Regions from separate parts of the Streptomyces finlayi genome, predicted to be linked through region 1. Evidence: riboswitches for the same ligand, from Rfam matches in the RefSeq annotation. Region 1 holds a riboswitch; each other region holds the start of a gene.
What was found. Region 1 has a riboswitch for cobalamin ahead of F0344_RS01930 (CbtB domain-containing protein). Riboswitches for the same ligand answer to the same signal wherever they lie in the genome.

Region 1 (9,658 bases):
TGCACCGGGTGCCAGTCCAGGGCGGCGGCGGCCTGCCGGAAGGGCGGCACCATGTCCCAGGCGGCGTCCGGCAGCGACGCGAGCCACGGGCCCGTGTTCTCGACGCAGAGTGCGCCGCCGGCGGCCTCCCAGGACAGGAGGGTGTCGGGCCGGTCCGCGAGCCAGAAGCGGCCCCGGCTGCGGGCGGCCGCGCAGCTCAGATCCTCCAGCGCCGCGTACAGACGCTCGGGGTGGAAGGGCCGGTGCCTGCGCCAGACGAGGGTGCTCACCCCTGCCTCGTCGGCGTCCTGGGGGAGGAGTGCGCAGGCGGGATGCTGGGCGGCACCGGCCGCTTCCACATCGAACCCGGCCATCGCGAGCGCCGTCAGCGCGTCCGATCCGGCCGCCGCCTGCCGGGCCAAGGGGTGGAGCTGCCTGATCAGCGCCCGGTCCTCGTCGTCCGCCTCCCGGCCCTGCCCGCCTCCTTCATCCGTTCCGCCCTCCGTGCTGTCGACGAGGGCGATGACGGACGCGTACTCCAACTGGCGGGCCCAGGTGTCTCCGACGGTCCGCTGATCGGTTGCCGCCGCGGCGAGCCCCGCTTCCGCGAGATCGTCCCCGTTGACGAGGTAGGGCTGTACGAGAGCCGGATCGACCGCGGTGATGACGCTCTTCACTTCGGCCCAGTCCTGCCCGTGGGCAGCGATCACCTCGGCCATGGCCTTCGGTTCGACCGAATCCCAGAGTTCGAGGACAGCGAGCGCGGTGAGTCCGCCGGCCGCGAGCCGCTCCACTTCCGGGATCAGATCCTCACGCAGCGCGCAGCAGGCGCAGTCGTTGACGAGAGGCGCGTCGCCGCTGGACAACTCGCCCGAGGAGTCACGCAGTGTCCGGTGCACGGTCCCCGTGCCGGCCGTCGTCAGATCGTGGTGCAGCGCGACACTGTGGGGAACGTTCTTGAGCAGTCCCTCCACCACCTCGCGGCGGGCGTCGGAGTGCAGCCCGCAGACGATGACGACGGGCAACTTCTGATCGTCCCCCATCACCTGCCCTCACGGCTCCCGTAGCGGCGCTCGAACCGCTCCACGCGCCCTGCCGTGTCCAGCACTCGGGCCGTACCGGTGTAGAAGGGATGACTCGCGGAGGAGATCTCCACATCGACGACGGGATAGGTGTTGCCGTCCTCCCACTCGACGGTGCGCTCGCTGGTGAGCGTGGAGCGGGTGAGGAAGGCGAAGTCGGCGGCCTTGTCGCGGAAGACGACGGGGCCGTAGGCGGGGTGGATTCCGGGCTGCATGGTGATGTCCTTCGTGTCCGGGGAGAGGGTCAACGTTCTTCGCGGAAGTCCACGTGGCGGCGGACGAGCGGGTCGAATTTGCGCAGCACGAGCCGGTCGGGGTCGTTCCGCCGGTTCTTACGGGTGACGTAGGTGTAGCCCGTGCCGGCGGTGGAGCGGAGCTTGATGATCGGGCGTACTTCGTTGCGAGCCATGGCGACACTATATGGCAATGATTACCATGTTCAAAAACGGCTCCGGTGCTCCCGGTCGGGCGCGCTTGGGTGGCTGCTCACCTTCCGCGCGTCCGGCCAAGGAAGATTTGTGAGATTTGGTGCATTTCTGGCTGAAGGGGTATGCGGAGAGGTATGAGCACTGCGAATCCCGACCCGGACCCGCGCAATGTCCCCGACCCCGACCCGCGAAATACCCCCGGCCTGGAACCCGGCGGGGGTGTTCCCGTCGGCGATACGCCCCCGGCGGAAAGCAGCATGTCGGGGGCGGGGCCGTGGAACGAGCCACCCAGGGGATGGGCGAAGGGGCCGCTCTTCGCCATCCTCGCCCTCGCGGTGGTGGTGGCGGCCTTCTTCCTCGTCTACGCCATCCTTATATGACCGGCGTGCGCCACCGCGCGGGTCGTCCGCCGCATCGGCGGCTGGGCGGCTCTACCGCTCGAGGGGCGTAGGTGGCGGGAGGCCTCCGTCGGCCGGCATGGCCGCGGCGGAAGAGCGTCTGTGACAGGCGCGGCGAAGCAGCGGCATGAATGCGCCGCGGCCGGGGGCGTGCGCGCGACCGCGATGACAGCTGCCCGCCGCAACAGCGCCTGTGATCAGAGGACCTGGCCGCACTTCAGGTTCCAGCGCCCCTCGCGGCCGCTGAGTTCGGTGAGTGCCAAGGGGGCCACGTCGAGGCGCCAGAACCCGGCCGCCGCCAGGCCGAGCCCGTGGACGACCGCAGCGCGTACGACGGCGGGCTCGACGATGGCGAGCACGCGGCCGCTGCCCTCCTCCAGGCCGTCGAGCCAGCTGCCGACACGGGCGGACAGGTCCAGCAGCGACTCGCCACCGTGCGGGGCGGCGGTTGGGTCGGTGAGCCATGCCGCCACGGCCTCGGCTTCGCCGTCGCTCACGTCGGACAGTCGCTTCCCACGCCAGCGGCCCATGTCCCAGTCGGCAAGGGCGGGTTCGGGCGTGGGGTGAACGTCGAGCGCGTCAGCGGTCCGCAGACAGCGTTCGGAGGTACCGCTCACCCATAGATCCGCCTCCGGTACACGGTCCGCCGCGGCACGCGCGCGCCGCACTCCGGCCTCGTCGAGGGGCGCGTCTCCCTCGAACCGGGCCTCGCGCAAGGCCGCGTTCATCGCGGGCGCGATCAGCATCACCCGTACCGTCACGTAGCTTCTTCCACTCCCTCAACCGTGGGCCCGTCCGGGGCGCGGCACAGTCCCTCCGCGGCCCCGCTCTCGTCCTGATTGCACCATGGCGGTCCTCGGCCGTGAGCGGTATGGTCACGATCACCATGACGACGGTGTGACGGAAGCCGGTGAGAATCCGGCACGGTCGCGCCACTGTGAACCCGTACCCGTACGGGAAGTCAGACCCGGCACTGTCGTCTCAGGCACCACGATCGGGACGCGTGTTCCCACAGGAGGTTCTGCCATGGCACAGTCCGCTGCCCCCACGGCCGGCGTACCCGCCATCACCCCCGTCTCGCTGAAGGCCCTCGCCCCGTGGGCGGTCTTCTTCGGCATGCTCATGCTCGTCCTGCTGTACTTCGTCGGCGCCGAGCAGGGCGCCATCTCGGTCATCGCCGGTGAGGGCGTCCATGAGTGGGTTCACGACGGCCGGCATCTGCTCGGCTTCCCCTGCCACTGAGAAACCGATACGCAGGGGACAATCTCGTGAACTCCATATCTGTCAGAGCTGTACTCATCCGCGGGATGCTCGCGGGACTCGTCGCGGGTCTGCTCGCTCTCTGCGTCGCCTACTTCCTCGGCGAGTCCCAAGTGGACGCAGCCATCGCGCTGGAAGCGGCTCATCACCATGACCACGGCGGCGGCGAGGAACTCGTCAGCCGGACCATGCAGGCCACCGGCGGACTCGCCACCGGCGTCCTGGTGTTCGGCGTCGCGGTCGGCGGCATTGCCGCACTCGTCTTCTGCTACGCGCTCGGCCGTATAGGCGCCTTCGGCCCCCGGGCCACGGCCGCCTTCGTCGCCGGTGCCGCACTGCTGACGGTGTACGTCGTGCCGTTCCTGAAGTACCCGGCCAACCCGCCGGCTGTCGGTGATCCCGGCACCATCGGACAGCGCACCGCGCTCTTCTTCCTGATGGTCGCGCTGAGCGTGCTGCTGGCTCTCGGAGCCGTCGTCCTCGGTAGACGGCTCGCACCCCGTCTGGGCAACTGGAACGCGTCCATTGCCGCGTTCGCCGGCTTCGTTCTTCTCATCGGCCTCGCCTACGTCTTCCTGCCCTCGTTCAACGAGGTCGGCAAGGACTTCCCGGCCACGCTGCTCTGGCAGTTCCGGCTGTCCACTCTCGCCATCCAGGCGACGCTGTGGATCGGCTACGGCGTGGTCTTCGGATACCTGGCCGAACGCCTGCTGGAGCCGAAGCCGGACAACTCCCGTGCGGGCACCGGACCGGCGTCCCGGACGGCGGTTTCGCCGACCTGACGGTGGCGGTGCGTGGGACAGGCCGGCCGGGTCCCCACGACACTCCCACTGATCCAACCGGCCCACTACGCGACCCGCCAGGCTCTGCCCGGCGGGTCGCACTGTTGCGGCCGGTCCTCGCCAGGTTATGAGCCCTATGTCCGCCGTGGATCTCGTGCCTCAGGTGCATCAAGTGCTTCTTGTGGGGCGTCGCCGGTCAACTCGACGCGATAGTGATGCAGTTGATCATCCACCCCGACGAGTCGCATACCGGCCGCCGTCATGACGCGGTGTGATCCGATGTTGTCGAGGTCCGCGTCGCCCTTCGCTGAGGTGACGCCCTGCGAGCGGGCGAATTCCAGCAGGGCGCGCAGGGCTTCGGATGCGTACCCCTTCCCTCGGGCCGTGGGGGCCAGGCCGTAGCCGATGGTCACCTGGCCACGTTCGTCCGGTGCACCGTGAAAGCCCGCCCCGCCGATCACCTGCTCGTCCTCGCGCCGAATGATCGCGAAGGATCCGAACGGCCGGGGGTCACCGACCGTTTCGCAGGTGTTGAGGTAGCGCCTCGCGGCGGCTTTCTCGCCGTCGGACGGGTATCCGGGGGTCCATCGAAGGTTGCCGCCGGGTTCCCCCGCCGCCAGGTCCGCAACCTCGGCAGGACTCATCAGGTGGAGGGTGAGGCGTGTTGTCGCAAGGTCATCCATGGCAGCGGGAGTATCACGGCGCGAGGGCCTGGCGCACGTGAATATGCCCGGCCGGGAGGTCGGCACAGCTCAATGGTGTCGCTACGGAGTGGTCGCCGATGGTGACTCGACGGGCGCGGCGGCTCCGTCCGTCGCGGTTCCCTCCACCGCTGCCACCTTGAGGGCCCTGCTGCGGCAGTCCCACGGCGCTGGGCTCAGTACGGCGGAGGTGGCCTTGATGACGGAGTGGCTCGATCGTGTTTCCCATACGCAGAGCGGCCCGGAGCCGAAGCCCCGGGCCTGACCGGCGCCCCCGAGAAGCACCATCCTGCCTCGGGGATGCCTCCGCTATGGCGCGTCCGGCCCGAAGTCACCGGTCAGGGCCGCGGCCATCCGGAGGTGGGGCCGGGCTTCCGCGTGGCGTCCCTGGCGCTCCAGGGTGCGGCCCAGCATCAGCTGCGCGTAGTCCTCCACGGGGTCACGCTCCAGTACGGCGCGCAGCTCCGTCTCAGCCTTTCCGAGTCGTGCCGAGTGGTAGTACGCACGGGCCAGCAGCAGCCGCGGAGCGACCTGCTCCGGCACCTCATCGACCAGTCCGCCCAGGATGCGGGCGGCGGTGAGGTACTCCTTCGCATCGAAGAACATCTGCGCCCGGTCCCAGCGATCGGCTGCTGCGCCGAACTCGTAGTACGTCTCGTTCACTGGTCCTCCTCGGCCGGGCCGTCGACGGATCCGGTCCGCCGTCGCCGCGGTGATCCATTCAGCTGCTTCAACCCAGCATAATGATTGAATATTCCACTAAACTTTCGGCGTGGGGACCGGCGCTCCCGGGCCCGACGGGAATAGGTTGAGCGCCATGAGCAATCTCGATCGCCAGGCCACACCCTCGGTCTGCGGAGGACGGGGCTTCGTCGTCGCCGAGCCGGTGCGCGAACTACTCGCCCCGCGTCATGTCCAGTTGGGCGAATCCACCGAGGTCCGCAGACTGCTGCCGAATCTGGGCCGGAGGATGGTCGGTGCCTGGGCCTTCGTGGATCATTACGGCCCCGACGATATCGCCGACGAACCCGGGATGCAGGTGCCGCCGCATCCGCACACGGGTCTGCAGACGGTCAGCTGGCTGCACGAGGGTGAAGTCCTGCACCGCGACAGCGTGGGCAGCCTCCGTACGATCCACCCCCGTGAGCTGGGTCTGATGACCTCGGGCAGGGCGATCAGTCACTCCGAGGAGAGTCCGAAGCCGCACGCCCGACACCTCCACGGTGCCCAGCTCTGGGTGGCCCTGCCCGATGCCCATCGGAACGTCGAGCCGTACTTCCAGCACCACTCCGACCTCCCCACGGTCATCACGCCCGGCCTTGTCGCCACCGTGATCCTGGGAGAACTCGACGGCGCCCGCTCGCCCGGCACCACCTACACCCCGATCGTCGGCGCCGACCTCGCCCTGACGGGCGGCGCCGAGGTCCGCGTACCACTCGACCCCGACTTCGAGTACGCGGTTCTGTCGATGTCGGGAGAGGCGGAGGTCGACGGCGTACCCGTACTCCCCGGCTCGATGCTCTACCTCGGCTGCGGCCGCACCGAACTCCCCCTGCGGGCACTCTCCGACGCGGGCCTCATGCTGCTGGGCGGTGAGCCGTTCGAAGAGGAGATCGTGATGTGGTGGAACTTCATCGGGCGGTCCCATGAGGATATTGCACAGGCGCGTACGGACTGGATGGCCAGTGCTCGGTTCGGGGAAGTGCATGGCTACGACGGAGGCCGGCTCCCCGCGCCCGAACTGCCGCCTGTGGCGCTGAAACCGCGGGGAAGGGTGCGCTGAGCTGCACTGATGTGGCCGCGTCCGGGCGCGCTCCTGGTCGCTGCAGCTCGGTCCCATGCTCAGAAGCGGAATCGGTCCAGCGCTTCTCCGGAAGCTTCCGCCGCACGTGCCCGGGATTCCAAAGCGTGGTCGTGTGCGAGCAGCTTTAGTAGACCTGATGCTGACCCAATGCTGACTTTGCTGACGGAGTGTCAGGCGCTGTCGCGGCATGGTCTAGCTGGTCTGCTGTCTGTGATGAGCGGACTGGGCACCTGGGGCTGGGGCTTTTCCTGACTCGTGGCAGTTGAGCGAACGCGGGGTGCTTGCGCATGGCCCACCAGGGGCCGGGATCTCACCTAGGCGGAACAGGGTGTTGTGGTGATCCCACAATGCTGCCCCGTTTGAAAGCCGGGGACATAGGCCGTGACGGGGCGGTAGCTAAGTCGCTACCCATGCCGCCCAACGCGTCGTTGGTGATGTCAGAGTGAGGTGGATTCGTGGTCTGCCGTGGCGCAGATTCCTACTGGACTGACCAGGAGGATGGGCTGACGTGCCACCAGTTCGTTGACTCTGCACCGCGAGTGTTTCGGACCTTCGTGTTCGGTCTGCATGGATTCGTCCAGGCCGACCTCGTTGTACCGGTGGATCACGTCATGAAGTTGTCTACCCGACCACCATCGCGCCGAGCTGCCGGTCGCCGCCCTGCGGATGGCGGCCGGGCGTGGGGGCCTGGAGCACGGTTGCATCATGCATACGGATCGCGGCAGCGAATACACGAGTGACGAATTCCGCACCGAAATAGGCAAGTTGCGCATGCGGCAGTCGATGGGACGCGTCGGCTCTTGTTACGATAATGTCGCCGCGGAAAGCTGGTTCGCCATCCTGAAAGCGGAGATCGGGACGAGCATGTGGGAGACCCGCGAGGCTGCCCGGGCCGACGTATTCCGCTACGTCGAGGTCGAGTACAACCGCAGCCGGCTCCGTCGGCATCCCGAGTACGGGTACGTCACCCCACTCGAAACGAGATCCTTGCTCAGGCAGAACCTCGCCCCGGCAGCGTAAACACCCGCTGTCCAGTTCGCGGGGGGAACTTCAGCGCGCCGTACCGCCCCGTAGGCGGCTGACGGAGCTTTGCGGCAGACGCTGGCGGTTTCCGGTCCCACATGGCACAGGTTGTAGATCGTGTCTTGTGCTGTTCACGATGGTCTAGGTAATGCACGTAGGTGCAGGTCACGCCGCTGTGATCCAGGAGCGTCCGCGGTGTTGGTGAGAGCGATGTGAGAGATGCGTACCCCCGTCGGTAGGTGCCGATGGGGGTTCTGCGTGTCACGGCAGGTCTCTCCGCGGGGCGAAGCCCATACCCACTACAGCGAAGCGACCGCCTGGTCGCACCACGCCCAACCTCATGCCGCTTGACCTCAAACGACATGGGGTGTCTGAAACGACGCAAACCGGCCGCTACGAAACTCGGGGCAGCTCAGTCGGAGGGTGTGGGCGTCCATCCACTCCAGGGAACGGACCTCCCGTCGGCAGTCGTCCGCGAAGAGGGTCGGTGATCCCCGACGCGAGGTCGAGGAGGACCATCTCGCCCTCTAAGAGTGCGGTACGTGACCTTCCGTCCGGCTTGTCATCGCTCGATGGTGTGACGTTGGGGCATCGCTGCCGGTCAGGCGTTCGGGGTTCGCTTGGGTTGTGGCATGAGCATGCGCAAGCCGTACCCGAGCGATCTCACCGATGAGCAGTGGGAGCTCGTCGAACCCGTGATCACGGCGTGGAAGGCCTGGCATCCGTCGGTCAGCGGGCATCAGGGGAAGTACGCGATGCGGGAGATCGTGAACGCGATCCTCTACCAGAACCGCACGGGATGTCAGTGGGAGTTCCTGCCCCACGACATGCCCCCGCCCGGAGCGGTGAAGTACTACTTCTACCTCTGGCGCGACGAGGGCACTGACCAGGACCTTCACGACCTGCTGCGCTGGCAGCTGCGGGAGAAGCGGAAGCGATTAGCCGACCCGAGCCTGGTGGTCCTGGACACGCAGAGCATCCACGTGGCCGTCGGCGTCCCGGCCACGACGACGGGCCGGGACGCCGCGAAAAAGGTGCCGGGCAGGAAGAGATGCCTGGCCGTGGACGTGTTGGGCCTGGTCGTCGCGGTCGCCGTCCTGCCGGCCAGCGCGCACGACAACACCGCCGGTATCGCGCTGCTGGGCGGCGTGGCCGCACAGACCGACACGGTGCGTAAAGCCCTGGTCGACCAGGGATTCAAGAAGAAGGTCGTCGAGCACGGCGAGAACGTGGGCATCGACGTCGAGATCGTCGAGCGCAACCCGGACGACAAGGGCTTCGTTCCGCAGGCCAAGCGGTGGATCGTGGAACAGACGAACGGGATCCTGATGTTCTACCGCCGTCTCGTACGCGACTACGAACACCGCCCCGCCTCCTCCCGCTCCCGCGTCCTGTGGGCGATGACCTCCGTCATGAGCCGCCGCCTCACCGGCCGAACCATCGCCTCCTGGAGGACCGCATGAGCGATAACCCACAGGTCAAAGACATCCTGGAACACATCAAGGTTCGCGAGCGCGAACTGGTCGGCCAAGCCGAGCAGTTCCGGGCCCGCATCGAAGAACTCACCCGCCAGCTCGGCGAGATCGACGCGGAAAGCGAGAACCTGCGCATCACCCGCAAGACCCTCCTCGCTCTCTCACTGCCCTCACCCACCGCCGATCCGGAGCGTCCTGACATCCCGGACCACCCCGCCTACCAGCAGATCCTTACCGCCCTGGCCGACGCGGCCCGACCGATGCGCGCCCGCGACCTCTGCCAGGCCCTCGACCTGCCGATCCTCCCGAAGAACACCGAAGGCATCCGCTCCAAACTGAAACGCCTGGTCAGCCGCGGCATCCTCATCGAACCCGAATCCGGCCTGTTCGCCCGCCCCGGCGCCTGAGGACCAGCCCCCCGCCCCGCGACCAGCGATCCTTCCCCAACCTCAACTACGAAACGGACAAGAGCTCACGTTCCGCACTCTAAGAAGTAGCCGCCGTCGTAGGAGCCCGTGCCGAGGACGAGCAGCGGCAGGATGGGGTGGAAGGCCGCTGCCCGCAGCGGTCAGTCCGTTCGAAGCCATCACAGGGCCGGAACATCGTCGGCGAGGTCGAGGGCTTGGGCTTCCCGGACGGGTGCGGCGTAGACACCGGTTATTTCGCATGTCGGGTCAGAACCCTGGAACCCGAATACTCCAGGGAAGCAGCCGTTGCCGCCTTCCG
Region 2 (9,658 bases), 6.0 Mb from region 1:
GCGGGGAGGTGTGGGCCGTAGGCCACCTCGCACCGTTCCTCGTGGAGTTCCGCGACGCGCTGGCCGAGGAGGTCGAGGAGGGCGGGCACGGTGACCGGGCCGGCGGAGAGCTGGAGGAGGGAGAGCACCTGCGGCACCGCCTCGACCGCTTCGGCGACGGTGGTGGCCGGGATGTCGCGGGGCGCGGCGTGGACGAGCGACCAGGCGTCGAAGAGCGCCACCCAGCCCCGGAGCACGGCGGAGTCGTCGCGTTTCCAGGCACGCAGCCGCCAGCCGGGGCGCACGGTGTCGCCGTGCAGTTCGACGAGTCCGGCGAGCCTGGCGCGGTCCCATCCGGCCCGCACCTGGGCGGGGGACAGATCCAGTGCCGTCGCGGCCCGTTCGAGGGCGTGGGCGGTCAGCGGAGCCGTACCGGGGCTCGCGTCGTCGGACGCCCAGTGGGCGATCCGTACGGCGTCGGCGAGCACGGTCCTGGCCTGACGGGCCAGTTCCGCCGGGGGCGGGGTGCCCTCGGGAGGGCGGGGGGCCGGCCGGGTGCGCCGGGTGGTCACGGCCTTGCGGGCGGTGGCAAGGGGTCGCGGGCGGACAAGTCGCAGCCTGGAGTCGCGCGGAGTACGGGACGTCACGGGGAGCAGTCTTGCCTCTGACGGCCCGAAAGCCCAAACGGAAGCCGGCCCCACGCTTTACGCGGACCTCCGGAGACCGCTCACCAAGCGGGCCTATCGGTCACAACACCTCACATCAGAGGGGTGAGGAAGCGCCGGAGCGCCTCTTCGTACCGTGCCGGGCCGGCATTCCACATCGCCGCATGCGGAGCCTGCGGAACGGAGTGCAGGGCGACCAGGCCGGGGCGGAGTCGGGCGAGTGCCTCCGATGCCGCCCACGGGGCGAGGGTGTCGTCGGGGCCGTGGAAGATCAGCGTCGGGGCGTGCAGGGCGGCGGGGAGGGACGTGTCCAGCAGCCGGGCACCGTGCAGGCCGGCCCGGCCCTGGGCGGCGCGGACCGCGAGGGGCGCCAGCGCGGCGGGGACACCACGGGCGGCGGCCAGGGCGCGCAGGGTGGCGCGCCAGTCGAGGACCGGTGAGTCGAGGACGAGGCCGCTGATGCGGTCGCGGAGCGGGGAGTTCACGGCGGCGTGCAGGGCCATCGAGGCGCCGGTGGACCAGCCGTGGACGATGACGCTCTCGGCCCCGTACCGCATCGCGTATCGGATCGCGGCGTCCAGGTCGCGCCATTCGGACTCGCCGAGGTGGCCGAGTCCGTCCGTCGGGCGGGGCGCTCCGGTGTCGCCGCGGTAGGCGAGGTCCAGCACGGGCAGTTGCTGGGCGTTCAGGAACCCCATCAGGTTCATGGGGTGGGCCCGGCTGGTTCCGAGCCCGTGCACCGTGATCACCCAGACGTCACGGGGAGCCGGCACGAACCAGGCGGGCAGGACGCCGAGTTCGCCGGGGATCTCGACCTCCTTGAAGTCGAGCCCGAGTGCGCTGCCCGGGTCCCCGCTGTACAGCTCCGGGGTCATGCGGACCTTGGCGCCCGGTTCCAGGGTTCCGTGGACGACGCGCTCCAGACGGCGTACGACGGTGTCGGCGCCGTGCCCCGCCTGCTCGATCACCGGTCCGACCACGGCGTGGACGCCGTGGCCCACCAGTCCGTACGTACCGGGGCGGAGTGCGGCGAAGGAGCGGGTCAGGGTGACCTGTCCGGCCGCCGTGCTGTGCACGGTGAGCCTGCGGTCGCCGGGGAAGGGACGTCCGGACGGCACCTTGAGGGCGGCGTCACTGGCATACCGGCCGGCGGCGACCGCTGCCGCGCCGACGCCGAGAATCGTGGTGACGGCCGCTGCCGTCGCTGTAGCCGGGCGCATGCTGCCAGTGTCGGGGCGCCCGTCGCGGGGGGCCAGTGGGCGGGGCCGTCCGATTCCCACCGGTACGGCCCCCTGGGGGTCAGCCCGGCTGGCCGTAGGTCTCCAGGGCGTCCTGGACCTCGCGCAGCTGGGCCCCGGAGAGCAGGGAGGGCCGGAGGCCGGGTACGGAACTGGCGGTGAGCCAGAGCCTGCACAGCCATTCGAGCTGGGCGGTGCGGTCGTACGCCTCGTCGAGGGAGTTCCCGTAGGTGACGGTCCCGTGGTTCTGGAGCAGGCAGCCCGTGCGGTCCCGCAGGGCGGTGAGCATGTTCTCGGCCAGTTCGCGGGTGCCGTAGCGCGCGTAGGCGGCGGTGCGGACGGGGCCGCCGAGCATCGCGGCGGCGTAGTGCACGAGCGGGACCTCGGGGACGAGGGTGGAGACCGCGGTGGCGTGCACGGCGTGGGTGTGGACGACGGCGGCCGCGCCGGTGTCCGCGTAGACGGCGAGGTGCAGCGGGAGTTCGCTGGTGGGGGCGAGGTCCCCGAGCACCTGACGGCCTTCGAGGTCCACGCCGACCGCGTCCTCGGGGCGGAGCCGGTCGTAGGGCACGCCGCTGGGGGTGACCAGGACGATGTCCCCGGCCCTGGCCGACACATTGCCGGAGGTCCCGACGACGAGGCCGTCGGCCGCCGTCCTGCGGGCCGTCGCGACCACGCCGTCCCAGGTCCGCCGGACCGCTTCCCGCTGCTGATCGCTCATGCGGAAATCCTATGAGAGGGCGGCGGGAGCGCGGCTCGGGTGACCAGGATCTCCTCGGGGCTGAAGAGTGGCCGAAATGCCCCCCTGACGCCCGATACGGAACGACTTCCTCCAGGCGCCGGACGGGCTGCGCCGCCCTCCCCCCGCGGAACCGGAGCACCGGCACTCCGGTTGGGGTCACCACAGCGCCCTTCTCAGTTCACCTTCCGTTCATCCAGGTTGCCTAGGGTCCACGAGCCACTGACGTCGAGCGATTGCCTGGGTAAATGGAACACATCACACTGCTGCTTGCGATTGTGATCGTGACAGCTCTCGTGTTCGATTTCACGAACGGTTTCCATGACACCGCCAACGCGATGGCCACCACCATCTCGACCGGCGCTCTGAAGCCCAAGACAGCGGTGGCCATGTCCGCCGTCCTCAACCTGATCGGCGCGTTCCTGTCGGTGGAGGTCGCGAAAACGATCTCCGGCGGGATCATCAACGAGGACGGCCTCAGAACCGAGGTCATCTTCGCGGCCCTCGTCGGCGCCATCCTGTGGAATCTGCTGACCTGGCTGGTGGGTCTGCCCTCCAGCTCCTCGCACGCCCTCTTCGGCGGTCTCATCGGCGCCGCGGTCATGTCGGCCGGATGGTCCTCGATCGACGGCGGCACCGTCGTCACCAAGGTCCTGCTCCCCGCCGTCGCCGCCCCGCTCGTCGCCGGTCTCGCAGCTCTGCTGGCCACGCGGCTGACGTACCGGATCAACCGGAAGGTCACCGACGAGGCGCAGCTGAAGTCGACCGCCAAGGGCTACCGGGCCGGCCAGATCGCCTCGGCCGGGCTCGTCTCCCTCGCCCACGGCACGAACGACGCGCAGAAGACCATGGGCATCATCACGCTGGCCCTGGTCACCGGCGGTGTCCTGGCCCCCGGCTCCAACCCGCCGGTCTGGGTCATCGTCTCCGCGGGTGTCGCCATCGCCCTGGGTACCTACCTCGGCGGCTGGCGCATCATCCGCACCATGGGCAGCGGCCTCACCGAGCTCAAGCCGCCGCAGGGCTTCGCCGCCCAGACCAGTGCGGCCACGGTCATCCTGGCCTCCTCGCACCTCGGCTTCTCCCTCTCCACCACCCAGTCCTGCTCCGGCGCCGTCATGGGCGCGGGTCTCGGACGCAAGGGCGGCGTGGTCCGCTGGTCCACCGCCACCCGGATGTTCATCGCCTGGGGCCTGACCCTGCCGGCCGCCGGTCTGATCGGCGCGGGCGCCGAGCTCCTGACGAAGCAGGGCGGCTGGGGCGTCGCCGTCGTCGCCGTCGTGCTCGTCGCGGGCTCCGGTGCCATCTGGCTGGTGTCGCGCCGCCAGCCGGTCGACCACACCAACGTCACGGACACCCCGGAGCCCGAGCCCGCGGGAGTCGTCACGACGGCCATGGCGGCCGTGACGACTCCTCCTACCGGCACCGCGGCCATGGAGATCAAGTCCACCATCCCGGCCCCGGCCGGAACCACCGCCGACCCGGCCCGCCCGGCCACGGTCTAAAGGGCAGGAACTACCACCATGAAAATCGACTGGGCAGCTCTTGCCTCCGTCTTCGGCGTCAGCCTCGTGGTCACCGTGGCGCTCGTCGGTCTCTTCACCCTCGGCATCGTCGGCCTGTCCAAGCAGGCGGCGACGGCCTCGGCCGGCAGCTCGGGCGGCTCGCTCGCCCTGGCCCGCACCGGCGCGTACCTCTGCTTCGGCCTCTGCGCCGCGGCAGTCAGCTACGGGATCTACCTGATCGTCGTCTGACGGAACGGCCGCGACGCACGCGGCCGCAGGTGTCCCCTCGCCGTTGATCTGCGTGCAGCTCCGCAGGTCAACGGCGAGTTGACGGGCGTTCGCACAGCGTGGTGGACTGCCCGTGCCGTTTACGGCGACAGAAGAGGAAGCCGGTGCGAATCCGGCGCGGTCCCGCCACTGTCACCGGGGAGCACTCCCCCCACACCGGAAGTCACGGTCCGTCCGCGGACTGGAAGGCCGGGGGGAACTGCGGATCCGGAAGCCAGGAGACTCTCGTCGCCGGTCACGTCGAACCAGGGCGCGGACCCTGAGTGAGGACATACGTCATGCCCGGCCGCCGTGCGCCCGATCCTGTGTCACCTTCCAGAACGTCCCGTGCATCGGCGGGCTGAGCCATGCGTGCCGACCGCATCTTCGCGTACGGCGCCACGGCCGGCCTGATCGGCGATCTGCTCCTGGGTGATCCCCGTCGGGGGCACCCCGTCGCCGCGTTCGGGACGGCCGCCGCAGAGGTCGAGAGCCGACTGTGGCACGACCACCGCGGGTGGGGCGCGCTCCACACGCTGGTCTGCGCCGGAGGCGCCGCGGGCGCCGCCGCGCTCGCCGCCCGTACCGTCCGCGACCGGCCCGCCGTGGCCGTCGCGCTGACCGCCGCCGCCACCTGGTCCGTCATCGGCGGCACCTCTCTGGGCCGCGAGGCACGTGCCATCGGCGGCGCACTCGCCGCCGGGGACCTCGGCACCGCCCGCGAACGGCTGCCGCATCTGTGCGGACGCGATCCGCAGGCGCTCGACGGGCCTCAGATCGCGCGGGCCGTCGTCGAATCCGTCGCCGAGAACACCTCGGACGCCGTCGTCGGCGCCCTCGTCTGGGGCGCCCTGGGCGGAGTACCGGGCTTCGTCGGCTTCCGGGCCGTCAACACCCTCGACGCCATGGTCGGGCACACGTCGCCCCGCTACCGCCGGTACGGCTGGGCCTCGGCCCGCCTCGACGACCTCGCGGGCTGGCCCGGGGCCCGGCTCACCGCCGTACTCGCGGTCGCCGCCGGAGGCCGCCCGCGGGACGCGGTGCGGGCCTGGCGCGCCGACGCGGGCAAGCACCCGAGCCCCAACGCTGGGCCGGTCGAGGCGTCGTTCGCGGGCGCGCTCGGCGTACGGCTCGGCGGAACCCTCGCGTACGGCGGCCGGGTCGAGCACCGGCCGGTACTCAACGGGGCGGCCGGGCGCGCGGTGGAGACCGCGGACATCGAACGTGCGGTGCGGCTGTCGCGCCGGGTGAGTGCGCTGGCCCTCGGCGTCTGTGTGGCCGGCCGGCTGATCGCGGGACGGAGACGGACATGAGCGGCGGACTGCTGGTCGCGGGAACCACGTCGGACGCGGGCAAGAGCGTCGTCACGGCGGGAATCTGCCGGTGGCTGGTGCGGCAGGGGGTGAAGGTCGCGCCGTTCAAGGCGCAGAACATGTCGCTCAACTCGTTCGTCACCCGCGAGGGTGCGGAGATCGGCCGCGCCCAGGCCATGCAGGCGCAGGCCGCCCGGGTGGAGCCGACCGCGCTGATGAACCCGGTGCTGCTCAAGCCCGGCAGCGACCGGTCCAGCCAGGTCGTCCTGATGGGCAAGCCCGTCGGCGAGATGAGTGCGCGCGGCTACCACGGAGGGCGGCAGGAGTCTCTGCTGGGGACCGTCGTGGACTGTCTGGAGCAGCTTCGGGGCACGTATGACGCCGTGATCTGCGAGGGGGCGGGCAGTCCGGCCGAGATCAACCTGCGGCGTACGGACATCGTGAACATGGGCATCGCACGGGCCGCGCGCTTCCCCGTGCTGGTGGTCGGGGACATCGACCGCGGGGGCGTCTTCGCCTCGTTCTTCGGTACGACGGCCCTGCTGAGCGCCGAGGACCAGGCGCTGGTCGCCGGGTATCTCGTGAACAAGTTCCGGGGCGACGTCTCGTTGCTGGAGCCGGGGCTCGACATGCTGTACGAGCTCACGGGCCGGCGGACGTACGGAGTGCTGCCGTTCACCCACGGGCTGGGCATCGACGAGGAGGACGGCCTGCGCGTGTCGTTGCGCGGCGCCGTACGGGAGTCCGCGGTCAGCGCCCCGCACGGAGAGGAGGTCCTGCGGGTGGCGGTGTGCGCCGTACCGCTGATGTCGAACTTCACCGATGTGGACGCGCTCGCCGCCGAGCCGGGGGTCGTGGTGCGGTTCGTGGACCGGGCCGAGGAACTGGCCGACGCGGACCTGGTGATCGTGCCGGGCACGCGCGGCACGGTGAAGGCCCTGGCCTGGCTCCGCGAGCGCGGACTGGCGGACGCGCTGGTGCGGCGGGCCGCCGAGGGGCGGCCGGTACTCGGCATCTGCGGCGGGTTCCAGGTGCTCGGTGAGCACATCGAGGACGAGGTGGAGTCGCGGGCCGGGCGGGTCGACGGGCTGGGGCTGCTGCCGGTCCGGATCCGGTTCGACCGGGAGAAGACGCTGGCGCGGCCGGTCGGAACGGCACTCGGTGAACCGGTCGAGGGGTACGAGATCCATCACGGGGTCGCCGATGTGCGGGGCGGTGAGCCGTTCCTGGACGGCTGCCGGGTCGGCTCGGTGTGGGGGACGCACTGGCACGGCTCGCTGGAGAGCGACGGGTTCCGGCGGCGGTTCCTGGCTGAGGTCGCCCGGGCAGCGGGGCGGCGGTTCGTGGCCGCGCCGGACACGAGCTTCGAGGCGCTGCGGGAGGAGCAGCTGGACCGGCTGGGGGATCTCGTGGAGGAGCACGCGGATACGGATGCCTTGTGGCGGTTGATCGAGGGCGGGGCGCCGAGGGGGCTGCCGTTCGTGCCGCCGGGGGCGCCGGTGGGGGTTGCGGAGGTTGGTGCGGGGCGTGCGAGTGCGGGGCCGGGGAGTGCGCCTGCGGCGGGCCTTCCCCTACCCGCCCCTTCCCGTAACCGGGGCTCTGCCCCGGACCCCGGTCCTCAATCGCCGGACAGGCTCGGTGGGGCCGGGGGGCGGCTGGATGGAGCCGGACGCGGGCCTGATGGGGGCGGGCGCGGGCCTGTTGAAGCCAAGCGCGGGGCTGATGAAACCGGGCGCGGGGCTGATGAAGCCGGGCGCGGGGCTGATGAAGCCGGGCGCTCGGTCATGGAAACAGATGTGCATGCGACTGAGGAGGCCCTGTGAGTACGCCCTATCCCTTCACCGCCATCGTCGGACAGGACGATCTGCGGCTCGGGCTCCTGCTCAACGCCGTCAGTCCTGCCGTCGGCGGCGTCCTCGTGCGCGGGGAGAAGGGGACTGCCAAGTCCACCGCTGTGCGCGCGCTCGCGGCGCTCATGCCCGAGGTCGCCGTCGTGCTGGGGTGCCGGTTCTCGTGTGACCCCGTCGCACCGGACCCGGCGTGTCCCGATGGGCCCCATGAGACCGGGACCGCGGCGGGTGTGTCGCGGGCGGCCCGGACCGTCGAACTGCCCGTCGGCGCCTCGGAGGACCGGCTCGTCGGGGCGCTTGACATCGAGCGGGCGCTCTCCGAGGGCGTGAAGGCGTTCGAGCCGGGGCTCCTCGCCGACGCGCACCGCGGCATCCTGTACGTCGACGAGGTCAACCTGCTCCACGACCACCTCGTGGACCTGCTGCTCGACGCGGCCGCCATGGGCGCCTCGTACGTCGAGCGCGAGGGCGTGTCCGTACGGCACGCGGCGCGTTTCCTGCTCGTCGGGACGATGAACCCCGAAGAGGGCGAACTGCGGCCGCAGTTGCTGGACCGGTTCGGACTCACCGTGGAGGTCGCGGCCTCCCGCGACACCGATCTGCGGGTCGAGGTCGTACGGCGCAGGCTGGCCTACGACGACGACCCTGCCGGCTTCGCCGCCCGATGGGCGGACGAGGAAGGGGAGTTGCGCGGGCGGATCGCCGCCGCGCGTGCCCTGCTGCCCCATGTCGTCCTCGGCGACGGTGTGTTGCGGCAGATCGCGGCGACCTGTGCCGCCTTCGAGGTGGACGGGATGCGTGCCGACATCGTCATGGCGCGCACCGCCACCGCTCTGGCCGCCTGGGCCGGGCGCGGGGAGGTGCTCGCCGAGGACGTGCGCCAGGCGGCGCTGCTCGCGCTGCCCCACCGGCGCCGGCGCAATCCGTTCGACGCGCCGGGGCTCGACGAGGACAAGCTGGACGACACCCTCCGGGACGCCGCACCGGATGGGGATGGGGATGGGGACGACAGCGGCCCGGACGGCCCGGACGGCGGCGGAGGCGGAGGGGTGCCCCCGCAGAGCGATGGGCCCGAGGGTCCCGCCGGAGCCGACACGCCGGATCAGCAGCCGGAGAGCGGTGGCGACGCGCCCGGGCAGGGGCGGCCGTCCGGTGGCGGGGAGCAGCAGCCGGTACGGGCTGCCGAGCCGTTCCGTACGAAGATGCTGAGCGTGCCGGGACTCGGCGAGGGAGCGGCGGGACGGCGCTCCCGGGCGCGTACCGAGCACGGCCGTACGACCGGGTCGCGACGGCCGCAAGGGGCGCTGACGAAGCTGCACCTGGCGGCGACCGTGCAGGCGGCAGCTCCGCATCAGCGGGCCAGGGGCCGGACAGGGCGGGGGCTCGTGGTCCGGCGCGACGATCTGCGGCAGGCGACGCGGGAGGGACGCGAGGGAAACCTCGTGCTGTTCGTCGTGGACGCATCCGGGTCGATGGCGGCCCGGCAGCGGATGAGCGCCGTGAAGGGCGCCGTGATGTCGCTGCTGCTGGACGCCTACCAGCGGCGCGACAAGGTCGGACTGATCACCTTCCGGGGCAAGGACGCCGAGGTGGTGCTGCCGCCGACATCGTCCGTGGACGCGGCGGCCGCGCGGCTGGAGTCGCTGCCGACCGGCGGGCGAACCCCGCTGGCCGCCGGGCTGCTGAAGGCCCATGACGTGCTGCGGGTGGAGCGGCTGCGTGACCCCTCGCGGCGGCCGTTGCTGCTCGTGGTGACGGACGGGCGGGCGACGGGGGGCCCCGACCCGCTGGCGCTCGCGGCGCGGGCGGGGCGGCTGCACGCCGCCGAGGGGACCGCGTCCGTCGTCGTGGACTGCGAGTCGGGGATCGTGCGGCTCGGGCTCGCCGCACAGCTCGCCAGGGATCTGGGCGGCAGCGCCGTCACGCTCGACGAACTGCGGGCCGACACCATCGTCGGGCTCGTGAAAGACGTATCCGCAGCCGGGAGGGCCGCTTAATGCCACAGGGACAGCCGACATCGGTGCCGGACGACGGTCTCACCACCCGTCAGCGGCGCAACCGGCCGCTGCTGTTCGTCCACACGGGCGTCGGCAAGGGGAAGT
Region 3 (9,658 bases), 2.0 Mb from region 1:
ACCGCATGGGCCGCAGGGTCAGTTCGAAACCCGGGTCGAGCAGGTTCTTGGTCGCGTCGGAACTCATCACTGACAGGCCTCGCAGGACTCGGGGTTTTCCAGGGAGCAGGCGATCGCGTCCGCGTCGGGCGCGGCCGTCTGGGCGGGGACGGGGGCGGCGGACGCCGCGCGGGCGATCCGGGTGGCCGGGCGCGAGCGCAGGTAGTACGTCGTCTTCAGCCCCTGCTTCCAGGCGTACGCGTACATCGAGGAGAGCTTGCCGATCGTCGGCGTCTCCAGGAACAGGTTCAGCGACTGACTCTGGTCGAGGAACGGCGTACGGGCCGCCGCCATGTCGATCAGTCCGCGCTGCGGGATCTCCCACGCCGTGCGGTACAGCGCCCGCACGTCCTCGGGGATCCACGCGAAGCCCTGCACGGAACCGCTGGCCTCGCGCAGCGCCTCACGGGTCCGCGCGTCCCACACGCCGAGCTTCTTCAGCTCGGCGACGAGGTAGGCGTTGACCTGGAGGAACTCACCGCTGAGCGTCTCGCGCTTGAAGAGGTTGGAGACCTGCGGCTCGATGCACTCGTACACCCCGGCGATCGAGGCGATCGTCGCCGTCGGCGCGATGGCCAGCAGCAGGGAGTTACGCATCCCGGTCGTCGCGATCCGGGCGCGCAGTGCGTTCCAGCGCTCCGGCCAGTGCAGCGCGGTGGCGTAGTGGTCGGGGTGCAGGACACCGCGGGCGGTGCGTGTCTGCGACCAGGCGGGAAGGGGCCCGGAGCGCTCGGCGAGGTCGCAGGACGCCTCGTACGCGGCGAGCATGATCCGCTCGGAGATCTTCGTGGACAGCGCCCGCGCCTCGGGGGAGTCGAACGGCAGCCGCAGCTGGAAGAAGACGTCCTGGAGCCCCATCGCGCCCAGGCCCACCGGGCGCCAGCGGGCGTTGGACCGGCCGGCCTCCTCGGTCGGGTAGAAGTTGATGTCGACGACCCGGTCGAGGAAGGTCACGGCGGTGCGGACCGTGGCGTCCAGGCGCTCCCAGTCGATGTCGCCGTCGGCCACGAACGCGCCGAGGTTGACCGAACCGAGGTTGCAGACGGCCGTCTCGCCGTCGTCCGTGACTTCGAGGATCTCGGTGCACAGGTTCGACGAGTGGACCACGCGGCCCGGCTCGGCGGTCTGGTTGGCCGTGCGGTTGGAGGCGTCCTTGAACGTCATCCAGCCCTGACCGGTCTGCGCGAGCGTACGCATCATGCGGCCGTAGAGGTCCCGGGCCGGCATCGTCTTGCGGGCCAGCCCCGCCGCCTCGGCGGCGCGGTACGCCGCGTCGAAGTCGTCGCCCCACAGGTCGACCAGCTCGGGCACGTCGGCGGGCGAGAACAGCGACCACGGGCCGTCCGCGTCGACCCGGCGCATGAACTCGTCCGGAATCCAGTGCGCCAGGTTGAGGTTGTGCGTACGCCGCTGGTCCTCGCCCGTGTTGTCGCGCAGCTCCAGGAACTCCTCGATGTCCGCGTGCCAGGTCTCCAGGTAGACGGCGGCCGCGCCCTTGCGGCGGCCTCCCTGGTTGACGGCGGCGACCGAGGCGTCCAGCGTCTTGAGGAACGGCACGATGCCGTTGGAGTGCCCGTTGGTGCCGCGGATCAGCGAACCGCGGGCGCGGATACGGGAGTACGAGAGGCCGATGCCGCCCGCGTGCTTGGAGAGCCTGGCCACCTGGTGGTAGCGGTCGTAGATCGAGTCGAGCTCGTCCAGCGGCGAGTCCAGCAGATAGCAGGAGGACATCTGCGGGTGCCGGGTGCCGGAGTTGAAGAGCGTGGGGGAGGAGGGGAGGTAGTCGAGCCGGCTCATCAGGCCGTACAGCGCGGCGACCTCGTCCAGCGCCTCCGGTGAGTCGTCCTCGGCGAGGCCGGACGCGACGCGCAGCATGAAGTGCTGCGGGGTCTCGATCACCTCTCGGGTCAGCGGGTGGCGCAGCAGATAGCGGCTGTAGAGGGTCCGCAGCCCGAAGTAGCCGAACCGGTCGTCGGCGCCGCCCACGAGCGAGGCGCCGACCAGGGCGTCGAGCCGGGAGGCGTGGACCCGGACGAACTGTGCGGTGCGGTCCGCGATCAGTCCCTCGCGGTGCCCGACGGCGACCGAGGCCGAGAAGGAGAGCGCGCCCTGGCCTGCCGCCTCGTCCGCGATGGTGCGGGTGAGGAGGCGTGCGGCGAGCCGGGAGTAGGCGGGGTCCTCGGAGATCAGGCCGGCGGCGGCCTCGGTGGCCAGCGAGCACAGCTCGGCCTCGTCCGACCGGGCGTTGCGGCCGCGCAGTGCGGCGGCGGCGACGCGTCCGGGGTCGGTGTCGGGCAGATCCGCCGTCAGTTCGGTGAGGGTCCGCAGGAGTACGGTCCCGGGGGCGTCCGTGGACTCGGCGGTTCCGGTGTTTCCGGCGGACTCTGCTGCTGAAACCGGATCGGCTGGCGCGATGGTCACGCGGTGCTCTCCCTCGCTCGGCTCCGGCCAGGCGGGGAACGGGGGCAGCCGGGCAGCGTGGGGCCCGGAGGCGGCAGCACTGCGTGCGGCGTCCACCGGCCCATCCACGAGGCCCGGACGTCTGTGCGCCCGGTTCGGTCGAGCCGGGCGCGCTGTCGACAGGTCTTCGGACTTCGGATGTGCAAAAGCACACCGATCACACCGTTGCGGGACAGTTCCGGATTCACACCGGATTCCCCTGCGGCGACAGCGAGCATGAGCATACATGTGGGGGCTCCTTGCCGAAGCAGCCCCCACATCTTGTGTCGCGTGGTGAAGGTACCGGAAAGCGCGACGGGCCGCCGCGCCTCCCTCAGGGAAGGCGCGGCGGCCCGTGCACGAGTCCGGCCGGCGTGTCAGTGACCGCCCGGTGCGCCCACCGTCGCGGGCGGGAGCACCTTCTCGACGCCCGGGTCACCCGCGTCCGCCGTGTAGTCGGACGGTGAGGTCTCGTCGATTCCGGCCGGGGCCTTCAGCGCGTTGAGCACGAAGGTCAGCACGACCACGACCACGAGGTTGAGGACGAAGGCGGTGAGACCGATGTAACCGATCTCGCCGATGCCCGGGATCTCCTTCGAGGAGCCGCCGAAGTGCTTCTGGGTCGGGCTGGCCACACCGTACGCGGCGACCGTCCCGTACAGCATGCCGACCGCCCAGCCCGCGATCAGGGCCCAGCGGTGGAACCACCGGGTGAAGAGGCCGCCGACCAGCGCGGGCATCGTCTGGAGGATCCAGATCCCGCCGAGCAGCTGGAAGTTGATCGCGACCGTCTTGTCCATGGTGAGGACGAAGGCGAGCGCGCCGACCTTCACCAGGAGCGAGACCATCTTGGAGACCTTGGTCTCCTGCGCCGGGGTGGCGTCCGGTTTCAGGAAGTCCTTGTAGATGTTGCGGGTGAAGAGGTTCGCCGCGGCGATCGACATGATGGCCGCCGGGACCAGCGCGCCGATGCCGATCGCGGCGAAGGCGACGCCCGCGAACCAGCCGGGGAACATGTTCTCGAACAGCTGGGGGATGGCCAACTGCGGGTTGTCCACCGTGACCCCGGCCGCGATCGCCATGAAGCCGAGCAGCGCCAGCAGGCCCAGCATCAGCGAGTACAGCGGCAGGATCGTGGTGTTGCGGCGGATCACGTCACGGCTGCGACTGGAGAGCGTCGCCGTGATCGAGTGCGGATACATGAAGAGCGCGAGCGCTGAACCCAGCGCCAGGGTGGCGTAACCCCACTGACCCATATCGGTCGGGACGAGCGCGCCGCGCGGTTTTCCGGTGGCCTCGTTCGTCTGCGAGAACGCCTCGCTCGCCTTGGCGAAGATGTCGTCGAAGCCGCCCAGCTTGATCGGGATGTAGATGATCGCCACGGCGATCACCAGGTAGATCAGCCCGTCCTTGACGAACGCGATCAGCGCGGGCGCGCGCAGGCCCGAGGAGTAGGTGTACGCGGCGAGCACCGCGAACGCGATCAGCAGCGGCAGGTCCTTGACGAACCAGTGCGTGGTCTCCCCGCCGCCGACGCCCATCACGTCCAGCACGGCCTGGATACCGACGAGCTGGAGCGCGATGTACGGCATCGTGGCGAGGATGCCGGTGAGGGCGACCGCGAGCGAGAGCCCCTTCGAGCCGAAGCGGCCCCGGACGAAGTCCGAGGTGGTGACGTAGCCGTGCTTGTGCGACACCGACCACAGGCGCGGCAGGAAGGTGAAGATCAGCGGGTAGACGAGGATCGTGTAGGGGACGGCGAAGAAGCCGGCCGCGCCCGCCGCGTAGATCGCCGCGGGGACGGCGACGAAGGTGTACGCCGTGTAGAGGTCCCCGCCGAGCAGGAACCAGGTGACCCAGGTGCCGAACGACCGTCCACCCAGGCCCCATTCGTCCAGGCTGTTCTCGTTCTCGGCCTTCCGCCAGCGGGCGGCCATGAAGCCGATGACCGTGACGGCCACGAAGAAGAAGATGAATACGGCCAGTGCCACGCCGTTCACGCCGTCCTTCATGCTGACGCACCTCCCTTGCGGGCGCGCTGGTCACGCTGCCACAGCACGTACGCGACCATCGTCAGCGCGGTCGAGACGAAGACCCAGAGCATTTGGTACCAGTAGAAGAACGGGATTCCGATGAAGGTCGGATCGACCTTCGCGTACGAGTCCACCCACAGCATCGCCACGAACGGTGCGATGAGACACAGGGCGATAACCACCCGCACGGGTGTGATCGTTGGTCGTTTTCCGGTGTTGTCTTCGGGCATGTGGTGCTCCGTCCCCTCGCTCGTCACCTGGCGTAATGCGCACGCAATCTAGGCGAGCGGTCCGTCCAGCGTCATCCCCTGTCCGCATTGCGGTAGTGCAACGGTGACGTCTCGGCGATACCCGCGCCCGGTGGGACTCACGAGAGAAAGGACGGACTGGTTCACGCCAGCTGTCCGCGCCGGCGCAGCGAACGGCCCCCGTGGGGAAATGACTCCACGGAGGCCGTTCGTCGTGCGGTCCTGGCAGGCCGGGGCGGCAGGACTCAGTCCGTGGGCCGCTTCAGGCGGGCCACGAACTTGTAGCGGTCGCCGCGGTACACCGAGCGCACCCACTCCACCGGTTCGCCGTTCCCGTCGATCGAGTGACGGGACAGCATCAGCATCGGCAGACCGACGTCCGTACCCAGCAGCCCCGCCTCGCGCGGGGTGGCGAGCGAGGTCTCGATCGTCTCCTCGGCCTCGGCCAGCCGGACGTCGTACACCTCGGCGAGCGCGGTGTAGAGCGAGGTGTACTTCACCAGTGAACGGCGCAGCGCGGGAAAGCGTTTGGCCGAAAGGTGGGTGGTCTCGATCGCCATCGGCTCACCGCTGGCGAGGCGCAGCCGCTCGATCCGCAGCACCCGGCCGCCCGTGGTGATGTCGAGCAGGCCGGCGAGCGCGTCGTCGGCCGTGATGTATCCGATGTCCAGCAACTGGGATGTGGGTTCCAGTCCCTGGGCGCGCATGTCCTCGGTGTACGAGGTCAGCTGGAGCGCCTGGGAGACCTTCGGCTTGGCGACGAAGGTTCCCTTGCCCTGGATGCGCTCCAGCCGCCCCTCGACGACCAGTTCCTGGAGCGCCTGGCGCACCGTGGTGCGCGAGGTGTCGAACTCGGCGGCCAGGGTCCGTTCCGGCGGCACGGGGGTGCCGGGCGGAAGTGTCTCGGTCATGTCGAGCAGATGGCGCTTGAGCCGGTAGTACTTCGGTACGCGTGCCGTACGCGTACCCGCACCGGTCTCGTTCCCCGTACTGCCCCCGTCGGCATCCATGGCCCGCCTTCCCGACTGCTGCGTTGCTGCCGTCACCGGCTCCTCCGTCTATAGCGGCTCACATGGTGGCACGGTCCGGTCACGGGTCGTCGCCCTCCCCTAGGTGTCGGTCCGATAACGGACGCGAGTGCACTTCTTATACACCCTTGACACCCCTAAAGGTCTAGGCCAAGCTCCCGGTACTGGTCTAAACCATTAAAGACCAAGTCCCAGCCCCACAGGCAGTACTCGTCGTACGTTTCCGCGGTGGGCGGGGGTTGCTGGTATCCCTGAGGAGGGTGTGGCATGAAGCGCAAGCTCATAGCGGCGGTCGGCGTCGCGGCGATGATGTCCGGTATTGCGGCGTGTGGCGGGGACAGCGGCAACGCTTCGAAGGACCCGAAGGACCGCTCCGAAGAACTGACCGTCTGGCTGATGGTCGACGCGCAGAGCACCTGGCCGGAACTGGTCAAGGACGTCAACGCGCAGTTCAAGAAGAAGTACCCGAAGGTCAAGGTCAACGTCCAGTACCAGCAGTGGGCGGACAAGGCCAAGAAGCTCGACACCGCCCTCGGCGGCGACAAGTTCCCGGACGTCGTCGAACTCGGCAACACCGAGACGATGCAGTACATCCTGAACGGCGCACTCGCCGAGATCGACCCCAAGAAGTACGACAACTCGGATACCTGGATCAAGGGTCTGAAGGACACCTGCACCTTCGAGGGCAAGCAGTTCTGCGTGCCCTACTACGCCGGTGCGCGTGTGGCGATCTACAACAAGGACATGTTCAAGGCCGGCACGGGCAGCGACGCGCTCCCGCAGACCGAGGCCGAACTGCTCACCGCCCTCGACAAGGTCTCGGCCGAGTACACCAAGAAGGACAAGCGCTTCTCGTCCCTCTACCTGCCGGGCCGTTACTGGTACGCGGCCATGTCCTACGTCGCGGCGTACGGCGGCTCCATCGCCGAGTACGACGAGGGTGCGAAGGAGTGGAAGGGCAACCTCTCCTCCGCCGAGTCCCAGAAGGGCATCGAGCACTTCGTCAACCTGGTGAAGAAGTACAACAAGGCCGACATCACCAAGGACGAGCAGGACCACGCCAACGTCATGGCCAACGAGAAGACGGCCCTGATCTACGGCAACGGCTGGGAGGCCGGCTCCGTCACCGACGGTGCCAACAACGGCAACCCGAAGCTCGAGGGCAAGATCGCCCCGGCCGGTATGCCCGGCCCGGAGGGCAAGGCGCTCCCGTCCTTCATCGGTGGCTCGGACCTCGCCATCACCGCGAAGTCCGAGGTCACGGACCTCGGCCAGGAGTGGGTCTCGCTCTTCACCAGTGAGAAGTCGATGGAGGTGCTCGCCTCCAAGAACATCCTGCCCAACAACGAGAAGCAGCTCGAGCCGCTGAAGGCGAAGCCGGAGACGGCCGCTGTCGCCAACGCCGTGCCGGACGCCTGGTTCACGCCGATCGCGCCGGGCTGGACGTCCATCGAGAAGGACGAGGTCCTGGAGAACATGCTCCTGGCGATCCTCAAGGGCACCTCGGTGGCCGACGCGGCCAAGAAGGCCGACGACGAGATCAACGCGCTGATCAACAAGTAGCACCCCAGGGCCATCGGCTCTCCAGGCGGGGGCCCGGCACGCACCGGGCCCCCGCTTCCTTTCGCAGACGTATGCCGTGATCTCCGGGTGCAGCCCCCGGAATCCCGATGGAAGGTCAGCCACGTGACTGCCGCCGACACCAAGGCCGCCGGGCCGCCTCCGGTACCCGTACCACGTGGTCCGGAAGTAACCGGGCCGTCGTCCCCCGCGAAGGACGCCAAGCCGCGCGCCAGGAGGCAGCGGAAGAAAGGTGAACTCCTTCCGTACCTCCTGATCCTGCCGGCGATCCTCGCGATCGCCGCGGTGTACGTCTATCCGCTGATCAAGACCGTGATCATGTCTTTCCAGGACATGGGCCGGGCAGCCCTGTGGGGCAACGGCGAGACGCCGTGGGTCGGCTTCGAGCAGTTCACCAACATCCTGGGGGACCCCGAGTTCTGGCAGGTCACCGGCCGCACGGTCGTCTTCATGACGATCTGCGTGGTGCTGACCATGGGCATCGGGCTGCTGATCGCGCTGATGATGCTGCGCCTGTCCACCTGGGTCCGGCTCGTCCTCACCGTCGCGCTCATCGCCGCCTGGTCGATGCCGCTCATGGTCGCCGCCTCGGTCTTCCGCTGGCTGGCCGACTCCGACTACGGCCTGATCAACACGCTCCTCGCCGACCTCACGGGCAACGAGGACTGGCTCGGCCACAACTGGTTCCTCGACCCGTGGCAGGGCTTCGGCATCATCACGCTGCTGGTGGTCTGGGGCGCCGTCCCGTTCGTCGTGATCACGATGTACGCGGCCCTCACCCAGGTCCCCAAGGAACTGGAGGAGGCGGCCTCCCTCGACGGAGCCTCCGCGTTCGGTGTCTACCGCTTCGTCACCTGGCCGGTCATCAAGCCCGTCTTCACCATGGTCGCCACCCTGTCGGTCATCTGGGACTTCAACGTCTTCGGCCAGATCTGGCTGCTGCGGGGCAACAAGCCCGAGCCGGAGTACGAGACCCTCGGCCTCTACTCCTTCTCCAAGGCGTTCGAGTCCACCTCCTTCAGCCAGGGCAGCGCGATCGCCTTGATCACCGTCCTGATGCTCTCCGGTGTCGCCGTGTACTACCTGCGCCAGCTGATCAAGACGGGAGAGGTCGAATGAGCACCTCCACTCGAATGAGCACGTCCACTCGAACGAGCACCTCCACCGCCACGGACACTCCCGCCCAGGTGCTGCGGCCCGACCGCAAGAGGAACCGCCTCGGCTACAACATCGTGGCCCTGGTCACCGCGGCGCTCATGGCCTTCCCGGTCTACTGGCTGATCATCAGTTCGCTGCGCCCCAACCACGAGATCCGGTCCTACGACCAGACGCTCTGGCCCTCCTCGCTCACCTTCGACAACTTCGCGCGCGCGGTGGAGCAGGACAACTTCGGCACCGCGATCCGGTCGAGCCTGATCGTCTCGGTCACCGCGGTGGTCGGCGGTATGATCATCGCGACACTGGCGGCACTCGCCATCGGACGCTTCCGCTTCTTCGGGCGGAAGGCGCTGATGATGGTGATGATCCTCGTCCAGATGCTGCCGCCGACCGCGATGCTGATCCCGATCTACCTCCAGCTCAACGCCATGGGCGGCATCGACGAGTACTGGGGACTCATCGTCGTCTACCTGGTGTCCACGCTGCCCTTCGCGACCATCATGATCCGCGGCTTCGTGATCAACATCCCGGTGGAGCTGGAGGAGTCCGCGATGGTGGACGGCTGCACCCGCATGGGAGCCTTCCGCCGCGTCATCTTCCCGCTGCTCGCCCCCGGACTCGCCGCCGCGTCGATCTTCGCGCTGGTCAACGCCTGGAACGAGTACCTCTTCGCGTACATCCTGATCAACGACAACTCCAAGTACACGCTCAACGTGTGGCTGATGACCTTCACCACGGAGCGCGGTACGGACTACGGGGCCCTGATGGCCGCCTCCACACTCATCTCCATTCCGGTCGTCATCTTCTTCATGATCATCCAGGGCAAGATGGCCACGGGTCTCACCTCGGGCGCCGTGAAGGGATAAGGCCCATGACCACCCTCGTAACCACCACCGACACCCTCACGCGCGACGCGCTCGCCGTGCTCCAGCCCGGATTCACGGGCACGACCGCCCCTGACTGGCTGCTGCGCAGGGTCGGCGAGGGCCTCGCCTCCGTCGGACTGTTCGGACGCAACATCGAGTCGCCCGCGCAACTGGCCGCGCTCACGGCCCAGCTGAGGGCCGAGCGCGAGGACGTCCTCGTCGCGATCGACGAGGAGGGCGGTGACGTCACCCGGCTGGAGGTCCGC

Region 2: another riboswitch for cobalamin. It lies ahead of F0344_RS28995 (cobalamin biosynthesis protein); the one in region 1 lies ahead of F0344_RS01930 (CbtB domain-containing protein).
Region 3: another riboswitch for cobalamin. It lies ahead of F0344_RS10810 (ribonucleoside-diphosphate reductase subunit alpha); the one in region 1 lies ahead of F0344_RS01930 (CbtB domain-containing protein).

The regions. Positions count from the first base shown of each region.
Region 1 covers NZ_CP045702.1:384,374-394,031, reverse strand. Annotated here, with positions in the region: gene F0344_RS01955 (CobW family GTP-binding protein) at 1-1,022, opposite strand, end outside; gene F0344_RS01950 (type B 50S ribosomal protein L31) at 1,022-1,276, opposite strand; gene rpmG (50S ribosomal protein L33) at 1,306-1,470, opposite strand; gene F0344_RS01940 (DUF6480 family protein) at 1,624-1,869, shown strand; gene F0344_RS01935 (histidine phosphatase family protein) at 2,085-2,648, opposite strand; adenosylcobalamin (AdoCbl) riboswitch at 2,763-2,910, shown strand; gene F0344_RS01930 (CbtB domain-containing protein) at 2,914-3,129, shown strand; gene F0344_RS01925 (CbtA family protein) at 3,156-3,929, shown strand; gene F0344_RS01920 (GNAT family N-acetyltransferase) at 4,064-4,612, opposite strand; gene F0344_RS01915 (tetratricopeptide repeat protein) at 4,940-5,293, opposite strand; gene F0344_RS01910 (pirin family protein) at 5,448-6,413, shown strand; gene F0344_RS01905 (transposase) at 7,101-7,454, shown strand; gene F0344_RS01900 (IS5 family transposase) at 8,090-8,920, shown strand; gene F0344_RS01895 (hypothetical protein) at 8,917-9,339, shown strand.
Region 2 covers NZ_CP045702.1:6,338,258-6,347,915, reverse strand. Annotated here, with positions in the region: gene F0344_RS29020 (hypothetical protein) at 1-551, opposite strand, end outside; gene F0344_RS29015 (alpha/beta hydrolase) at 737-1,864, opposite strand; gene F0344_RS29010 (class II aldolase/adducin family protein) at 1,944-2,603, opposite strand; gene F0344_RS29005 (inorganic phosphate transporter) at 2,870-4,126, shown strand; gene F0344_RS29000 (hypothetical protein) at 4,145-4,375, shown strand; cobalamin riboswitch at 4,469-4,660, shown strand; gene F0344_RS28995 (cobalamin biosynthesis protein) at 4,762-5,706, shown strand; gene F0344_RS28990 (cobyric acid synthase) at 5,703-7,529, shown strand; gene F0344_RS28985 (putative cobaltochelatase) at 7,526-9,553, shown strand; gene cobO (cob(I)yrinic acid a,c-diamide adenosyltransferase) at 9,553-9,658, shown strand, end outside.
Region 3 covers NZ_CP045702.1:2,391,443-2,401,100, reverse strand. Annotated here, with positions in the region: gene F0344_RS10815 (ribonucleotide-diphosphate reductase subunit beta) at 1-67, opposite strand, end outside; gene F0344_RS10810 (ribonucleoside-diphosphate reductase subunit alpha) at 67-2,460, opposite strand; cobalamin riboswitch at 2,601-2,723, opposite strand; gene mctP (monocarboxylate uptake permease MctP) at 2,856-4,490, opposite strand; gene F0344_RS10800 (DUF3311 domain-containing protein) at 4,487-4,741, opposite strand; gene F0344_RS10795 (GntR family transcriptional regulator) at 5,005-5,769, opposite strand; gene F0344_RS10790 (sugar ABC transporter substrate-binding protein) at 6,055-7,350, shown strand; gene F0344_RS10785 (carbohydrate ABC transporter permease) at 7,474-8,487, shown strand; gene F0344_RS10780 (carbohydrate ABC transporter permease) at 8,502-9,392, shown strand; gene F0344_RS10775 (glycoside hydrolase family 3 protein) at 9,398-9,658, shown strand, end outside.